2 linked regions of the Immundisolibacter sp. genome follow. The protein of the gene in region 1 interacts with the protein of each later gene in a pairwise test. Links are inferred from orthologs where the notes say so. Each region holds a gene or a part of one and is shown on either strand. Other genes may lie near its edges. The genes, in order: accC and ribD.

What was found.
Region 2: the proteins of accC (region 1) and ribD interact in binary tests that used the Escherichia coli proteins (3 or more experiments, as listed by UniProt). The link is inferred for Immundisolibacter sp. from one-to-one orthologs.

Annotation. Positions count from the first base shown.
Region 1 is NZ_JACIZD010000001.1:315,529-321,539, forward strand. Bases 3,060-6,011 are described here. They hold accC (acetyl-CoA carboxylase biotin carboxylase subunit), read left to right. Parts: upstream 3,060-3,839; coding sequence 3,840-5,183; downstream 5,184-6,011. Other genes in these bases: aroQ (type II 3-dehydroquinate dehydratase), read left to right, coding at 3,060-3,379; accB (acetyl-CoA carboxylase biotin carboxyl carrier protein), read left to right, coding at 3,396-3,827; fmt (methionyl-tRNA formyltransferase), read right to left, coding at 5,208-6,011. Outside these bases: H5U26_RS01515 (cation diffusion facilitator family transporter), read right to left, coding at 1-354; H5U26_RS01520 (sulfurtransferase TusA family protein), read right to left, coding at 329-580; molybdenum cofactor guanylyltransferase MobA, read left to right, coding at 669-1,304; pyk (pyruvate kinase), read left to right, coding at 1,301-2,728; more of aroQ, read left to right, coding at 2,933-3,059. UniProt on the Escherichia coli protein: This protein is a component of the acetyl coenzyme A carboxylase complex; first, biotin carboxylase catalyzes the carboxylation of the carrier protein and then the transcarboxylase transfers the carboxyl group to form malonyl-CoA.
Region 2 is NZ_JACIZD010000001.1:570,614-582,365, reverse strand. The notes cover bases 8,562-11,504. They hold ribD (bifunctional diaminohydroxyphosphoribosylaminopyrimidine deaminase/5-amino-6-(5-phosphoribosylamino)uracil reductase RibD), read left to right. Parts: upstream 8,562-9,458; coding sequence 9,459-10,550; downstream 10,551-11,504. Other genes in these bases: ribBA (bifunctional 3,4-dihydroxy-2-butanone-4-phosphate synthase/GTP cyclohydrolase II), read left to right, coding at 11,231-11,504; H5U26_RS02780 (riboflavin synthase), read left to right, coding at 10,572-11,213; nrdR (transcriptional regulator NrdR), read left to right, coding at 8,980-9,462; glyA (serine hydroxymethyltransferase), read left to right, coding at 8,562-8,969. Outside these bases: H5U26_RS02825 (outer membrane protein assembly factor BamE), read left to right, coding at 1-143; H5U26_RS02820 (sensor histidine kinase), read right to left, coding at 160-1,524; H5U26_RS02815 (response regulator), read right to left, coding at 1,521-2,210; H5U26_RS02810 (efflux RND transporter permease subunit), read left to right, coding at 2,479-5,661; H5U26_RS02805 (efflux RND transporter periplasmic adaptor subunit), read left to right, coding at 5,658-6,797; H5U26_RS02800 (DNA-3-methyladenine glycosylase I), read right to left, coding at 6,775-7,551; more of glyA, read left to right, coding at 7,713-8,561; more of ribBA, read left to right, coding at 11,505-11,752. UniProt on the Escherichia coli protein: Converts 2,5-diamino-6-(ribosylamino)-4(3h)-pyrimidinone 5'-phosphate into 5-amino-6-(ribosylamino)-2,4(1h,3h)-pyrimidinedione 5'-phosphate.

The sequences.
Region 1 (6,011 bases):
CGGCTCGCCGCTTAGCAGGCGCTGGGCGGCACGCAGGCTGATGCCGGCGGCGGTTGCCAGCAGCACCGCACCCAGAAACACCGACACCAGCGTCTCGATGCGGCCATGGCCGTACGGGTGCTTGCTGTCCGGGGCGCGCGAGCCCTGGCGCGCGCCGTACAGCACCGCCATGTCGCTGAACAGGTCCGAAGTCGAATCGATGGCGTCGGCGATCAGCGCCTGCGAGTGGGCGAAGATGCCACCGGCAAACTTGATCACGGCCAGGAACAGGTTGATGCCGGCCGCGATCAGCGTCACCCGCCGCCCGGCCTGGTAACGGCTGCCGCCTTCAGGCTGGGCGCTGGTCGCCGGCATCGCCGCCCACCTCCAGGATGATGGTCACCACGCCGTCGCGCTCGAAACTGTCGATGTGGCGGTGGCCGTTGATGCGGCACCAGGCGGGAATATCCGCCAGCACGCCGTGGTCGGTGCACCGCACTTCCAGCACGTCACCCGGGGCCAGTTCGCGAATCTTCGCCTGCGTGCGCAGCACCGGCAACGGGCACAGGAGGTAGCGGGCGTCGAGGGTATGATGGGCCATGGTCGTGGAGGGCCGTGACGGCGCAACGGTGCGCCTGCCGCCTCCCCGCAGCGCGCGAAGACAGCGCGAAAGGATAGCGCGTCGGCTCATGCCCGGTCACCTTGCAGCCAGCCCCGAGTCAAAGCTGTCGACGACTGCCGTCACCGGCCTGATCCTGGCCGGCGGAGGCGGCAGGCGCCTGGGCGGCATCGACAAGGGCCTGCTCGAACTCGACGGCGAACCGCTGGTGCAGCACGTGGCGCAGCGCCTCGTGGGCCAGGTCGGCACGCTGCTGCTGAGCGCCAACCGCAATCTGGACCGCTACCGCGCACTCGGCTTCGCGCCACTTACCGACGATCCGTACCGCGACGCCGGCCCGCTGGCCGGCCTGCGGGCCGGACTTATGGCCTGTGCCACGCCCTGGCTGCTGGCGGTGCCCTGCGACATGCCGTTTCTGCCGGTCGATCTGGGCCAGCGCCTGCTGCAGGCCGCGCCAGCCGACGACCCGCGTGCCAGGGTGCCCTGGGACGGCCAGCGCCACCACTACGCCTGCCTGCTGCTGCCGCGCACCGCGCTGGCGCAGGTGGAAACCGCACTTGATTCCGGCCGGCGCAGCGTGCGCGAACTGCTGCACGCAATCGGCTGGATCGGCGTGGATTTTGCTGCATCGGACCCACAGGCCTTCTGCAACATCAATGCGCCGGCCGATCTCGCCGCCCTCGAATGCCCCGCGGAGTCCCCATGACTGTCCAGCGCCAGACCCGCATCGTCGCCACCCTCGGTCCGGCCACCGACCCGCCGGGCGTGCTCGCGCAGATGCTGCGCGCCGGCCTGAACGTGGCGCGCATCAATTTCTCGCACGGCCAGCGCGCCGACCATGAGCGACGCATCGCCGCCCTGCGCGCGGCGGCCCAGGAAGTCGGCTGCGACGTGGCCGTGCTGGCCGACCTGGCCGGTCCGAAGGTGCGCGTGCGCGGCTTCCGGGACGGGCCGATAAACCTGGTTGCCGGCGCGCACTTCTGCATCGACGCCTCGCTCGGCGAGCAGGACGGCGACATCAACGCCGTGGGCACCGACTATGCCGAGCTGGCACAGGACGTCGCGCCCGGCGACCGCCTGCTGCTCAACGACGGCCTGATCCAGCTGCGCGTGCTTGCTGTGCAGGGCGAGGCCGTGCACTGCGAGGTCGAGGCCGGCGGCGTGCTCTCCAACCACAAGGGCATCAACAAGCAGGGCGGTGGCCTGTCGGCCGGCGCGCTGACCGCCAAGGACCGCGAGGACATCCCCATCGCCGCGGCGCTTGAAGTCGATTATCTGGCCGTCTCTTTCGTGCGCCGGGCACTGGACATCGAGCTGACGCGCGAGTTGCTGCGCGGCGCCGGCGGCCACGGCCGCATCGTGGCCAAGATCGAGCGCAGCGAGGCGGTGGCGGCGCTCGAAAGCATCGTCGAGGCGGCCGACGCGGTGATGGTGGCGCGCGGCGACCTGGGGGTGGAGATCGGCGACGCCGAGCTGCCCGGCGTGCAGAAACGCATCATCGCCGTGGCGCGCGAGCTGAACCGGCCCTGCATCACCGCCACGCAGATGATGGAGTCGATGATCGAAAACCCGGTGCCGACCCGCGCCGAGGTGCTGGACGTGGCCAACGCCGTGATGGATGGCACCGACGCCGTGATGCTGTCGGCCGAGACCTCGGTCGGCGCCTACCCGGTGCGGGTGATCGAAACCGTGGCACGGATTTGCCTGGGCGCCGAGCGCTACCCGGTCACCGAGCGCTCAGCGGCGCAGTTCGAGAGCCACTTCGCGCGTACCGACGAGGCCATCGCCATGGCTGCCATGTACGTGGCACGCAATGGCCGCATCAGCGCCGCCGTGGCGCTCACCGATTCCGGCCATACCGCACTGCTGCTGTCGCGCCTGCTGCATGGCATCCCGATTTTTGCGATGACCGAACACGCCCGCACGCGCCGCCGACTGGCCCTGATGCGTGGCGTGACGGCAGTCAATTTCGACCGTGGCGCGCGTCCCTACGAGCGGGTGGCACAGGACGCGCTGGAACTGTTGAAAGCCCGCGGCCTGCTCAGTACCGGCATGCGCGTGCTGATCACCAAGGGCGATCAGCCCGGCTCCGGGCGTTCCAATACCTTGCTGTTGATGGACGTGGGCTGAGCGGGCAACGCCGCCCTGGCGCGAGCGACGGGCGCGCCCACACCTGAAGGCATCGAGGGCGCCGGCTCCAGGCACCGCGCAAGACAAGGAGCCACCATCGATCGCCGCAAAGCTTGCGCCCGGTTTCGCACCTGTTCGCCGCCGATGTGGACAATTCGCGGCCGATGGCCAAGAATCCGCGGCCCACGCCCACCGGCAGCCCGCATGGCCAAGATCCTGTTATTGCACGGCCCGAACCTGAACCTGCTCGGATGCCGCGAACCGGCCATTTATGGCCACGACACACTGTCCGACATCGACGCCCGGGCGACGGCGCAGGTCACCGCAGCCGGCCACGAGCTGCTTTGCCGGCAGAGCAACGCCGAACACCAGCTGATCGACTGGGTGCAGGCGGCGCCCGGCGAGGGTGTGGCGATCATCGTCATCAACCCCGGCGGCTACACGCACACCAGCGTCGCCCTGCGCGACGCGCTGGCGGCGGTGGCGCTGCCGTTCATCGAAGTTCACCTGTCGAACGTGGCGGCGCGCGAGCCGTTTCGCCGGCACTCGTATTTTTCCGACCTGGCGCTGGGCACCATCAGCGGTCTTGGCGCGCTCGGCTACGAGCTGGCGCTGACCGCAGCGCTGCGCCGGCTTGGCAACCCAAACTGACAACCCAAGGATCCCGATGGACATCCGCAAGATCAAGAAGCTCATGGAGCTGGTGGAACAATCCGGCATCAACGAGCTCGAGGTGCGCGAGGGCGAGGAGTCGATCCGCCTGAGCAAGGCGCCCGCCGGCGTGATGATGACGCCCGTGGCCGCGCCAGCGGCCGCGCCCGCCGTGGTGCCAGCAGCTGTTGCCGCGGCGCCGGCCCAGCCGGCCGGGTACACACAGACCGCCCCGATGGTCGGCACCTTCTACCGGGCACCGTCCCCGGACAGTCCGCCGTTCGTCGAGGTCGGCAAGCAGGTGGCGGCCGGGGACGTGATCTGCATCATCGAGGCCATGAAACTGATGAACCAGATCGAGGCCGACAAGGCCGGCGTGGTGGCCGCCATCCTGGTCGAGGACGGCCAGCCGGTGGAATTCGGCCAGCCGCTCGTCGTCATCGCCTGACGGGCGCGCGCCATGTTCTCCAAAGTGGTGATCGCCAACCGCGGCGAGATTGCGCTGCGCGTGCTGCGCGCCTGCCGGGAGCTGGGCATCGGCACGGTGGCGGTGCACTCCACCGCCGACCGCGAACTGATCCACGTGCGCCTGGCGGACGAATCCGTGTGCATCGGACCGCCGGAGCCGAGCAAGAGCTACCTGAACATCCCGGCCATCATCGCCGCCGCCGAAGTCACGGACGCCGAGGCCATCCACCCCGGCTACGGGTTCCTGTCCGAGAACGCGCAGTTCGCCGAAAGCGTCGAGCAGAGCGGTTTCGTGTTCATCGGCCCGCGGCCGGACACCATCCGCCAGATGGGCGACAAGCTCGCCGCCATTGCCCTGATGAAGGAACTGGGCGTGCCGACGGTGCCCGGCTCGGGCGGGCCGCTGGGCGATGACGAGGCCGAAAACCTGCGCATCGCCGCCGACATCGGCTACCCGGTGCTGATCAAGGCGGCCGGCGGCGGCGGCGGGCGCGGCATGCGCGTGGTGCATACGGAGGCTGCCCTGAACGGCGCCATCGCCACCACCGGCCGCGAGGCCGGTGCGGCCTTCGGCAACCCCGTCGTGTACATGGAAAAGTACCTGACCCAGCCGCGGCACATCGAGTTCCAGGTGCTCGGCGACGGCGAGGGCGCGGCCATTCACCTTGGCGAGCGCGACTGCTCCGTCCAGCGCCGCCACCAGAAGGTGATCGAGGAAGCGCCCGCGCCGGGCATCACCCAGGAGCAGCGCCTGCGCATGGGCGAGCTGTGCGCCAGCGTGTGCCGGCAGATGCGCTACCGCGGCGCGGGGACCTTCGAGTTCCTGTACGAGAACGGCGAGTTCTACTTCATCGAAATGAACACCCGCATCCAGGTGGAACACCCGGTGACCGAGGCGATCACCGGCGTCGACCTGGTGCGCGAGCAGCTGCGCATCGCGGCCGGCCTGGGCCTGGGCTACCGGCAGGAAGACATCACCTGGCGCGGGCATGCCATCGAGTGCCGCATCAATGCCGAAGACCCGGTCAGCTTCGTGCCCTCGCCGGGGCGGGTGACGCAGTTCCACGCACCGGGCGGGCCGGGTATTCGCTTCGACTCGCACCTGTACGACGGTTACGCCGTGCCGCCGAATTACGATTCGATGGTCGGCAAGCTGATCGCCCACGGCGCCGACCGCGACATTGCCCTGGCGCGCGTGCGCACGGCGCTGCTGGAACTGATCGTGGACGGCATCAAGACCAACACGCCGCTACATTTGCGCCTGGTCGACGAGGGCGATTTCCGCCGCGGCGGGGTCAGCATTCACTACCTGGAAAAGCTGCTGGCCAACGCCTGATTTCGGATCAGGCCGGCGCCCCCCTCAACCTGGGGTGGGCGCTTCCAATTGCTCACCGGCCACCAGCTTTCGCCCGGCCAGGAATTCCCGCGCCGGCAACATGCGTCCGCCTTCCGGCTGCACATGGGTGAGCAACAGGCTGCCCGCGCCACAGGCCACCTCAATGCCCGACGGCCCGGCGCTGAGCACCTGTCCCGGCGGTCCGCTGCCAAGGCCCAGCTGTGCCCCGCCGACACGCAGCCGCTGGCCTCGCCACACGGTCCACGCCAGCGGCACCGGGGCAAAGGCGCGCACGGTGCGTTCCAGCACTTGCGCCGGTTGCGTCCAGTCCAGCTGCGCCTCGCGCTTGTCGATCTTGGCGGCGTAACAGGCGCCCTCGGCCGGCTGGGGTGTGGCGACCGCGACACCGGCCTCGAGACCTGCCACCACCTCAATCAGAGCCTCCGCGCCGAGCTGGGCCAGGCGCTCGCGCAGGCTGCCGCCGGTGTCGTCCGGCAGAATGGGCGTCGCGCGCTGCAGAAACACCGGCCCGGTGTCCAGACCGACATCCATCTGCATGATGCACACGCCGGTCTGGGCATCGCCGGCCAGCAGCGCCCGCTCCACCGGCGCCGCACCGCGCCAGCGCGGCAGCAGCGAGCCGTGCACGTTGAGCGCGCCCAGGCGCGCCGCGCCCAGGATGGCCGGCGGCAGAATCAGGCCATAGGCCACCACCACCAGCAGATCCGGCGCGAAGGCCGACAGTTCGGCGACGGCCTCGGCCGTGCGCAGGCTGGCCGGCTGACGCACCGCGAGTCCCGATGCCAGCGCCGCCTGTTTGACCGCCGA
Region 2 (11,752 bases), 250 kb from region 1 along the record:
AGGAAGCCCGTCAGTACGAAACCGTCGAAGGCACAGCCGAGGCCACCGCCACCATCCCGTCTGCGCCGTCTAGCGACCCGCAGGACGGGGCCGGTGATGAGCCGGGCTTGTTCGATGGTCTGCTCGGCCAGGATGGGCGCTGATCCACGGGCGGTGTCGTCATCCGGCGCGGGTGTCGCACGGCGCAGCGCCGTCGGGTGGTGGGGGCGCTGAGCCGCGGCACGTGCGCTCGGGCAGGGTCAGTCGGACGTCCAGCCCGCCGCCGGGTCGCCGGCCGAATGACAGTCGCCCGCCAAAGCGTGCGGCGATGGCTGCGACAACGGCCAGCCCGAGGCCACTGCCCGCGCCTGTACCCTGACGCCAGAAGCGTTGGGTCAGGTACGGCAGTTGATCGTCGCTGACCCCCGGTCCCTGGTCGATGACACGAAAATGCACGCCTTCGGCATCCCGGCTCAGCTGCAGCGTGACGGTCGACGGCGGCGGGGTGTGACGCAGGGCGTTTTCGAGGAGGTTGCGCAGCGCCGTGGCGGCCAGCTCCCGCGGTATCGCCAGCCGCGCGTGGATGGCCGGCCCGCTGCGCAGCAGCCGCTGCGGCGCCGACAGATCGCTCAGCGCCAGGCGCGCCACGTCCTCGGCCAATGCGGGCGCGCCTTCTTGCCACGGCTGGCCGCCTTCCAGGCGCGCCAAGGTCAATAACTGCTCCAGGGTGCGCTGCAACCGGGCTACGCCTTCTTCGGCGTGGCCCAGGGCCACCGCCGCGGCCGCGCCATCGACGCGGCGTGCCACCTGCAGGTGGGTCTTGATGGCAGTCAGCGGCGTGCGCAGCTCATGCGCCGCATCGCTGGTGAAGCGCTGCTCGCGAGCCAGCGTTTCGCGAATGCGCGCCAACAGGTGGTTGAGGGTCGTCACCAGCGGCTGCAGCTCGGCCGGCAGGGCTGCTGCCTCGACCGGGGCCAGCGCTTCCGGATGGCGGCGCCCGAGCGTGCGCCGCAACTGCTGCAGCGGCCGCAGGCCCGACCGCACCCCCCACCACAGCGAGCCCATGCTGCCGACCAACGCCACGGCAAACGGCAGCACCGCCACCAGCACGACGTTGCGCAGCAGGGCTTCGCGCTCGACGAGCCGATCGGCGGTGGTGATGCGCAGGCGGCCGTGCAGGTAGGTGAAGACCCGCCAGCGCTCGCCGTCGACCGTGCGCTCGCCGAAGCCGGGCGCGTTCCCGTCCAGTACGCCGGGCAGCGCACCGTGCGTGCGGGCGATGATCTGGCCGCGCGGGGAGCTGACCTGGCAGGCCAGGCCGGTGCTGGAGGGAATCGACAGCGCCGGCCCGCTGCCGCGCTCCCAGACATCGGCCGGCAGTTGCGCCACCAAAGCGGCGACCATGCGTGCCGATGCCGCCAGGCGCTGATCCAGCGTCGTGGCCCATTGTCGGTGCAGGTCGCGCAGCAGCCAGGCCGCGGCGGCGCCCCACAGCAGGCACAGCGACAGGCCCAGCGTGGCCAGCAGCCGGCGCTGCAGGCTCATGTCGGCACCTGGTCGGTGGGCAGCGGCGCCGGCTCGCCCAGCTGGTAACCGAGGCCGCGCACCGTCTTGACGATGCCGCTGCCGAGCTTGCGGCGCAGATGGTGGATGTGCACGTTGACGGCGTTGCTCTCCACTTCCGCCTCGAAGCCGTACAGGCTGTCCTTGAGCTGCTCGGCGCTCAAAACCGCGCGCCGTGAGTGCAGCAAGACCTCGAGCAAGGCCAGCTCGCGGCGCGACAGGCTGACCGGCGCGTCGTGCAGCCATACCTGCCGGCTCACCGGGTCCAGGCGCAGCGGACCGTGCACCAGCATCGGCTGGCTGTGCCCGCCGGCCCGCCGCAGCAGCGCCTGCAGCCGCGCCACCAGCTCATCGAGATCGAAAGGCTTGAGCAGGTAGTCGTCGGCCCCGGCCCGCAGACCGGCGACCCGGTCCTTCACCGCATCGCGGGCGGTGAGCACCAGCACCGGGACGCTGTCGCCGCGCTGGCGCAGGCGCGCCAGCAGCGTCATGCCGCTGCCGTCGGGCAGTCCGAGGTCGAGGATCACTACATCGGTGTGAAACGCCTGCAGGGCCGCGTCGGCTTCAGTCACGGTGCTTAGGCGATCGACCGCAAGGCCGTGCAGGCGCAGCCCGGCCTCGATGCCGGCGCCCACCAGGGCGTCGTCCTCGATCAACAACACGTGCATCGTCACACCTCGCAAAAATGGGCCCGGGGCGGCCAGCGCGCTCCTGGCGCGCCGATCGCCGCTGCCCAGCGGCCCGGCAGCGCCGGCGCATCCCCACGGCTGCCGGACGGTTGGCTGCCGACCCGGGCGTTAACGCTGCCTTAATGCCGGTGGCCAAGGATCAACGCACCCGCCACGCCCCAGACGCCCCCATGCATCCTGCTCGACCCGTTTTTTGGCAGCCCGGCCCGGCGATCGCTGCGCGGGTGTATCCACGGCGGCGGCCGCCATGTGGATAGTCCGTTACGCCTTGGACCACCGCTACAGCGTCGGCGTGCTGGTGATCGCGATCCTGCTGTTCGGGGTGCTGGCGGCGCGGCGCATGTCCACCGACATCCTGCCGCGGGTCGACATTCCGGCGGTGACGGTCATCTGGACCTACAGCGGGCTCAATGCCCGCGAGATGGCGACCAAGGTCGCCTCGTTCAGCGAGGTCTCCATTCTCAACAACGTCGACGACGTGCGCGAGGTGCGGGCCGAGACCTTCAGCGGCGCCAGCATCATCGCCGTGGACTTTCAGCCCTACGTCGACGTCGAGCTGGCGATCGCCCAGGTCACGGCGATCTCGCAGACCATCTTGCGCCGTCTGCCGCCGGGCGCCACGCCGCCGATCATCGTGCGCTATTCGCAGTCCAGCGTGCCCATCGTGCAGCTGGCGCTGTCGTCGGACACGCTCGACGATGCGCAGATTTTCGATTTTGCCAGGCTGCGACTGCGCGGACTCATCCAGACCATTCCCGGCGTGCGCATGACCTTGCCCTACGGCGGCGCGCAAAGGCAGGTGATGATCGACCTCGATCCGGCGGCGCTGCGGGCGCACGCGCTGGCCCCCAGCGATGTCATCCAGGCCGTCAACGCGCAAAACCTGACCCTGCCCTCCGGGGTGCTGCGCGAAGGCGGGCGCGAACTGCAGGTGACCGTCAACGCCAGCCCGACCCAGGTCGCGGCGTTCGAGAACCTGCCGCTGCGCACCGTCGGCGAGCGGGTGATCCTGCTGCGCGATGTGGCCAACGTACGCGATGGCGCGGCGCTACAGACCAACATCGCGCGCCTGGACGGCAACAACGCGGTCATCGTGCAACTGCTCAAGCTTGGCAATGCCTCGACCGTGGATATCGTCGATGCCTTGCTCGCGCGCCTGCCGCAGATCCGGGCCGCCGCCCCGGCGGGCATGCGGATCGAGCCGCTGTTCGATCAGTCGCAGTTCGTGCGCGCGGCAATCGGCGGCGTGGTCAAGGAGGGCGTCGTGGTGGCGCTGCTGGTGGCCAGCGTGGTGCTGCTGTTTCTGGGCTCCTGGCGCTCTACGCTGATCGTCCTGACCTCGATACCCCTGGCCTTGCTGGCGTCGGTATGCGGCCTGCTGGCCAGTGGCCACAGCTTCAACCTGATGACCCTGGGCGGGCTGGCGCTGGCCATCGGCCTGCTGGTCGACAACGCGCTGGTGGAGATCGAAAACATCAACCGCAACGCCGCAGCGGGCTGGCCGTTACGCGAGGCGATTTTGCGCAGCGCGCAGCAAGTGGTATTTGCCGAGTTCGTGTCGACCACGAGCATCTGCATCGTCTTCACGCCGATGTTCATGCTCAGCGGGGTGGCGCGCTACATCTTCGCGCCGCTGGCGCTGGCGGTGATCTTTGCCTTGATCGCCTCCTTCGTCCTGTCGCGCACGCTGGTGCCGACGCTGGCCTATCTGATGCTCGCGCCGGAGCTCGGGCGCCGGGCCACGGCAGGCGCGCCCGGGCGGGGCCTCTCGCGCTTGCACGCGGCGCTGGAACACGGCCTGGAGGCGCTGCAGGCGGCTTACCGGCGGCTGCTGGATCGGCTGCTGCCGCGTTTCTGGCCGGTCTCGGCCGCGGCGCTGCTGGTCCTGTTGCTGGGCCTGGCCGCCGCCGTGAACCTGGGGCGCGAGTTTTTTCCAAGCACCGACGCCGGGCTCATCCGCCTCTACCTGCGGGCACCCCCCGGCACGCGCCTGGAGGACACGGCGCGCCTGTTTGCCGACGTGCAGCGCGAGATTCGCCGCATCATCCCGGCCGAGGAGATCGCCGGCATCGCCGAGAACCTGGGCGCGCCGGACCCGGTCAATCTGGCCTGGGTGACGAGCCCGGTGATCGGCAGCTTCGACGGCGAGCTGCTGATACAGCTCACCCCCGAGCATGCGCCGGCGGCGCATTACCTGTCCGCAATCCGCCAGCGCCTGGCCACGCGCTTTCCATCCCTCGCGCTGCATGCGCTGGCTGCCGATGCCACCGCGCAGACCCTGTCGGGCCGCTGGCCGAGCCTGCTCGACATTCGCCTGCTCGGGCGCGACGTGGCCGGCAACCTGGCGCTCGCCGGCACCTTGATGGAACGCTTGCGGGAGATACCCGGCGTGGTCGACGTGATCCAGCGCCAGGTGCCGAATCTGCCCGAGTACTTCATCCGGATCGATCGCGTGCGCGCGCTGCAACTGGGCGTGAGCCAGCGCGATGTGGGCGACGCGCTGCTGGGCTTGTTGGGGTCGGCAGGGACGGTCAGCCCCAGCTATTGGGCCGACGATGCCGCCGGCAGTTCCTACACGGTTCAGGTGCAGGCCCCGCCCGCCCGTTTGCCGGGCATCGAGGACCTGCTCAACATCCGGGTGCGCGGCAGCAGCGGGGGCACCGTCAGCCTGCGGACCATCGCCAGCGTCGAGGCGCGCCGGATGCCGGCGCTGATCAGCCGCACCACGCTAGCGCCGACGATCGACGTGCTGGCCAATGTCGCCGGCCGCGACCTGGGGGCGGTCAACGACGACGTCGAGCGCCTGCTCGAGACCTTGCGCACCCAGCAACAGCCCGACAACCGGATCGAGGTCGCCGGCCAGGCCCGGCTGATGGCGCAAGCCTATGCGCAGCTCGCCGGCGGGCTGGCGATCGCCGCCGTGCTGGTGTTTCTGGTGCTGGCGGTGAATTTCCAGTCCTGGCGCCTGCCGCTGCTGACCCTGGGCGGGCTGCCGTTTGCGCTGTCCGGCGCGGTTTTCGCGCTGTGGCTGACCGGCACGCCGGTCTCGGTGCCCGCCCTGATGGGCGTGATCATGGTGGTTGGCGTCTCCACCGCCAACAGCGTGCTGGTCGGCAGCTTCGCCCGCGACTGCCTGGCCGCCGGTCAAAGCGCTCTGGCTGCCGCGACCGAGGCCGCCACCACCCGCCTGCGGCCGGTGTTGATGACCGCACTGGCCATGATCGTCGGCACCTTGCCGATGGCGCTTGGCCTGGGTGAAGGCGGCGAGCAGAACGCGCCGCTCGGGCGCGCGGTAGTCGGCGGCCTGTTGCTGGGTACGGTGGCCACGCTGCTGATCGTGCCGCTGCTGTATGCGCGCTTCGCCGGTCGCGGCGCCGTGGCGCGGCACCACCAGGCTCAATTGATGCAACCGGCGCAGGACCACCCATGACGCACCCTCGACCGACCGGACTTGCCGGCCGCGCACTGCGCGCCGGCGGCCTGTTGCTGGCGCTGCTGACGCTCGCCGCCTGCGGCCAGCCCTCCGCCGGGGCGACCGGGCCCGAGGCACCGCCCGTGGCGATACCGCTGGTGCGCACCGTGCTTCCCGAACCGACCGCGGCTGCCGAGTTGATACGCCTGCCGGCGCGCACGGCGCCGGTCGAGCAGGCGCTGATTCGCGCGCGTGCCACCGGCTTCATCGCCGAGCGGCGCGTCGACATCGGCGACCGGGTCCAGAAAGGTGAGGTGCTGGCGGTGATCTCGGCGCCCGAGATCGACCGCCAGGCGCAACGGGCCGCGGCTTTGCTGGCGCAAACGCGGGCCTCCCTGCAGTTGGCGCGCACCAGCGTCGAGCGCAGCCGGCCCCTGGCGCAGCGCGGCTGGCTGTCGCAGCAGCTGCTGGACGAGCGCGAGGCCGCGCTGGCCAAGGCGCTTGCCGACCGCGACGCCGCCCAGGCCGAACTGGCACACCTGCGCCAGTTGCAGTCGTTCCAGACCGTGCGGGCGCCGTTTTCCGGCACCATTGCCGAGCGCCACATCGAGCGCGGCGACTACGTTTCCGGCAGCAGCACAGGCGATGACCGTCCGCTGTTCCGCCTGGTCCGGCTCGATGAACTGCGCGTGGAGCTGGACGTGCCCCAGGCCGCCGCCGTGCACCTGCCGGCGCAAGGCAGCGCCAGGCTGCGCTTCGAGGAGATGCCAGGCGAGGTGTTCGAGGCGCACCTGACACGCCGCTCCGGTGCCATCGATCCGCAGCTGGGCACCCTGCGGGTGGAGCTTTCGATGGCCAATCCGGGCTTGCGCCTGCCGGCCGGCCTGGTGGGCGAAGCGGAATTGCTGCTGCGCCGGCCCGCTGCGCTGCTGGTGCCGGCCAGGGCCGTGGGCAACCAGGCCGGGCGCAGCGTGGTAGGCGTGATCGGCACCGATCAGCGCTACGCACTGCTGCCGGTTACCGTGGGGCGCAATCTGGGCGCCAAGATCGAGGTTGTCACCGGCCTCGAGCGCGACGCCAGGGTGGTGCTCAGCCCCAACGTTTTGCTGCAACCGGGCATGCAGGTACGCATCAGCCAGTCCCGGCCTGATTGAAGTGGTCGCAGTAATCCCATAGCGGGCATTTGGGGCAGCGCGGCGATTCCTGGCAAATGCCCTCGCGCAGGTGAAAACCGCTGGCGAAGCGAAACATCTGCGCGCTGACCGCCCAGCGACTGGCGCCGCTGGCCTGATGCACCGATTCCATCACGGTGTTGAAATCCTCGGGCCGCACCCGCGCCGGCAGCAGGCCCAGCCGCTGCAACAGGCGCTGCGCGTGGTCGGTGCGAAAGTAGTATGCGAAGCCGGCCGTGAGCAGAAACCACTCGCCGGCACTCGGTCCCACGCTGGCGAAGCGGCGCGCAATCTCCTTGTGCAGCACATGCAGTTGCCCGGCCGCATAACTGCCCAGCCAGGCCCTGAACGAGCCGTGTTCGGCGGCCAGCGCCTGCACCACGCCGGCGTTGTGCACCACCGATTCGATCTTGCGCCGGTTGCGGATCAGCGCCCGGTCGGTGACCAGCGGTTCCAGCCGAGCGCCATCCCAGCCGGCCAGTTCGGCGATGTCGAAATCGGCAAAGGCGCTGCGCGTGGCCGGCCATTTCTGGCGCACCACCTCGCGCGAGAAACCGGCCGCGAACATATGGAAGCACAGCTCCTCGAACAGCGCCCGGTCGTCGTCGTGACGCGGCAGGATGGCCCATTCGGCCGGATCGGGCAGGCCCTGCGCGCCGTCTATCTCCAGGCGCTGGCAGGCGGCGTCGATGCGGGCGTGCAGGTCGGCGAGCTGTGCGGTATCGGTCAGCTTCACGGCGTGGGCAGGGCAGATTCAGGGGCTGGCGGATGGTAACAAACCGCCCGTGGGGTGCCCGGATGATCGGGGGCGGCCTGATAAACTAGTCCGCCCGCCCCCGCTGTCGACCCGGCGCGTGACGCCGCGTTCCTGCCGACGCCTCTTCCGGAGTGAAGCCCGTGTTCAGCCGCGCCCTGACCATTGCCGATTTCGACCCCCAGCTGTGGCAGTCCATGCAGGACGAGGTGCGCCGCCAGGAAGAGCACATCGAGCTGATCGCGTCTGAGAACTACGCCAGCCCGCGCGTGCTGGCGGCGCAGGGCTCGCAGCTGACCAACAAGTACGCCGAGGGCTATCCGGGGCGCCGCTACTACGGCGGCTGCGAGTACGTGGACGTGGCCGAGCGGCTGGCCATCGAGCGGGCGCGTGAGCTGTTCGGCGCCGATTACGCGAACGTGCAGCCGCATTCGGGCTCGCAGGCCAACGCCGCGGTGTTCATGGCGCTGATGGAGCCGGGCGACACGCTGCTGGGCATGAGCCTCGCCCACGGCGGGCATCTGACGCACGGTGCCTCGGTCAGCTTCTCGGGCAAGATCTATCGGGGCGTGCAGTACGGCATCGACATCGCCACCGGCTTGGTCGATTACGATCAGGTCGAGCACTTGGCGCGCGAGTGCCGGCCCAAGGTCATCGTCGCCGGCTTCAGCGCCTACTCGCGGGCCATGGACTGGCATCGCTTCCGGGCCATCGCCGATGCGGTCGGCGCCTACCTGGTGGTCGACATGGCGCACGTGGCCGGCCTGGTGGCGGCCGGGCTGTATCCGAATCCGGTTCAAATCGCCGACGTCACCACCTCCACCACCCACAAGACCCTGCGCGGGCCGCGCGGCGGGCTGATCCTGGCCCGCGCCAACCCGGACATCGAGAAAAAGCTTAATTCCGCCGTGTTTCCGGGCGGCCAGGGCGGGCCGTTGATGCACGTCATCGCGGCCAAGGCGGTGTCCTTCCTGGAGGCGCTGCAACCTGACTTCAAGGACTATCAGCGCGCGGTGGTGGACAACGCCCGGGCGATGGCCGATGTGATCGTCAATCGCGGCTACAAGGTGGTCTCTGGCGGCACCGACAATCACCTGTTCCTGGTCGACCTGATCGACCAGGGCCTGACCGGCAAGGCGGCCGAGGCGGCGCTGGGCGCGGCCAACATCACGGTCAACAAGAATGCCGTGCCGGGCGACCCGCAAAGCCCGTTCGTGACCAGCGGTATCCGCATCGGCACGCCAGCGTCGACCACCCGTGGCTTTGGCGTGGCGGAAGTGCGCGAGCTGGCTGGCTGGATCTGCGACCTGCTCGATGATCTCGAAAACACGGCCGTGCAGCAGCGCGTCAAGGCGCAGGTGCTGGCGCTGTGCCAGCGCTTCCCGGTCTACGGCGACTAGGCCTGCCGTCGTGCGCTGCCCATTCTGCGCCGCGCCCGACACCCGCGTGGTGGATTCGCGCCTGGCCGAAGAAGGCGATCGAGTGCGCCGCCGGCGCGAATGCCTGACCTGCGGCGCGCGCTTCACCACCTTCGAGCAGGCCGAGCTGTCCTGGCCGCGCATCGTCAAGCGCGACGGCGGCCGGGTGCCCTTCGACGAGGCCAAGCTGCGCGCCGGCATGGAGCGGGCGCTCGAAAAACGCCCGGTGCGCAGCGATCAGGTGGACGCGGTGCTGGTGCGCATCAAGCGCAAGCTGCTCAGCCTGGGTGAGCGCGAGTGCCCGTCGCTGCAGCTTGGCGAGTGGGTGATGGACGAGCTGCGGGTGCTGGACCCGGTCGCTTACGTGCGCTTTGCGTCCGTGTACCGCAGCTTCGAGGACCTGCGCGCGTTTCGGGACGAAGTGGAGCGCCTGGAGCAGGCCGGCCTGCCCACTGGTCGGCCGCCTGAGCCGTGACCGACGACGCCCACTGGATGCGCCGCGCCCTGGCCCTGGCCGAGGGCGGGCGTTACACCGCGGCGCCCAATCCGCTGGTCGGCTGCGTGCTGGTGCGTGATGGCGCGGTGGTTGGCGAGGGCTACCACCGCCGCGCCGGCGAGGGGCATGCCGAGGTCAACGCACTGCTGGAAGCCGGCCCGCGGGCCGGCGGCGCCACGGCCTATGTGACGCTCGAACCGTGCGCCCACCACGGCCGCACGCCGCCCTGCACCGAGGCGCTGATCGGCGCCGGCGTCGCCCGCGTGGTGGCGGCCATGCAGGATCCGAACCCGCAGGTGGCCGGCAAGGGGCTTGCGCTGCTGCGCGAGGCCGGTATCGATGTCGAATGCGGCCTGCTCGCCGATGAGGCCGCGGCGCTGAACCCGGGGTTCATCAAGCGCATGGCGACCGGGCGGCCGTATGTGCGGGTGAAGATGGCGCAGAGCCTGGACGGGCGCAGCGCGCTGGCGGATGGCGCCGCGCGCTGGATCACCGGACCGGCGGCGCGTGCCGATGTGCAGCGCTGGCGCGCGCGCTCGCAGGCCATCGTCACCGGCATCGGCACCGTGCTGGCGGACGACCCGCAACTGACCGTGCGCCTGCCGGACGTCGCCAGCCAGCCACTGCGGGTAGTGCTCGACAGCGCGCTGAAGTTGCCGCCGACGGCGCGCCTGCTTCGCGAACCGGGCAACACGCTGGTGGCAACCTGCCAAGTGGACGCACCGCAAGCCGCCGCGCTGACCGCGGCCGGGGCGCAGATCGTGACCCTGCCCGCGGGCGCGGGCCGCATCGACCTTGGCGCGCTGCTCGATGAGCTTGGCCGGCGCCAGTGCAACGAGGTGCTGGTCGAAGCCGGACCGCGCCTGGCCGGCGCGTTCCTGGCGGCGGCTCTGGTCGACGAACTGATCGTCTACATTGCACCGCACCTGCTCGGGCACGACGCCCGGCCGGTGTTCGAGTTGCCGCCGGTGCCGCATATGGACGCGCGGCTCGACCTGGAACCGCTGGACGTTCTATCGTTCGGCCCCGATCTTCGGCTGCGCCTGCGCCCGGCCGCTCGCGCCTGACCCCCGGAAGCCCACCACGCCATGTTCACCGGCATCATCCAGACCGTCGGCCAGGTCGCCGCCATCGACCGGCGCGGCGCCGACGCGCGCCTGCGCATCGCGGGCCTGCCGCTACTCGACGGCGCGCTTGGCGAGAGCATCGCCGTCAGCGGCGTGTGCCTGACGGCGGTCGAGTTCAGCGGCGACGGCTTCGTGGCCGACGTGTCGGCCGAGACACTGGCCTGCACCACGCTGGGCGCCTGGTCGGTCGGCCAGCGCGTGAACCTGGAACGCGCGCTGGCGGTGGGCGAGCGCCTCGGCGGACATATCGTCAGTGGCCACGTGGATGGCGTCGGCGAGGTCGTGTCGCGCCAAACCGACGGCCGCTCGCAGCGCTTTACCCTGCGTGCCCCCGCGGCGCTGGCCCGCTACATCGCCGCCAAGGGCTCGATCACCGTGGATGGCGTGAGCCTGACCGTCAACACCGTCAGCGGCGCCCAGTTTGGTGTCAACATCGTGCCGCACACACTGACCCACACCAGCCTCGACGCGCTGCGCGCCGGCAGCCGCGTCAACCTCGAAGTCGACCTGTTGGCCCGCTACCTGGAGCGCCTGCTGGGGCGCGATACGGGCGGCGATGTCGACATGGCCCTGCTGGCCGAACATGGATTCCTGAACCGATGAACGCCATCGATCCGAAGATGCACCTGAACAGCACCGAAGAAATCATCGCCGACATCAGGGCCGGCAAGATGGTCATCCTGATGGATGACGCCGACCGCGAGAACGAGGGCGACCTGATTCTGGCCGGCGAGTGCGTGACCCCGGAAGCCATCAACTTCATGGCCCGCTACGGCCGCGGCCTGATCTGCCTGACCCTGACCGAGGCGCGCTGCCGGCAGCTGAACCTACCGCTGATGGTGGCCGACAACAACGACAAGAACACTACCAATTTCACGGTATCGATCGAGGCCGCCAGCGGCGTCACCACCGGCATTTCGGCTGCCGATCGGGCGGTGACGGTGCAGGCGGCGGTGCGGCCCGATGCGAGGCCGAACGACATCGTCATGCCGGGCCACATCTTTCCGCTGCGCGCGCAGCCGGGCGGCGTGCTGACGCGCGCCGGTCACACCGAGGCCGGCTGCGACCTGGCACGCCTGGCCGGCTTCGAGCCCTCGGCCGTGATCGTCGAGATCCTGAACGAAGACGGCACCATGGCCCGC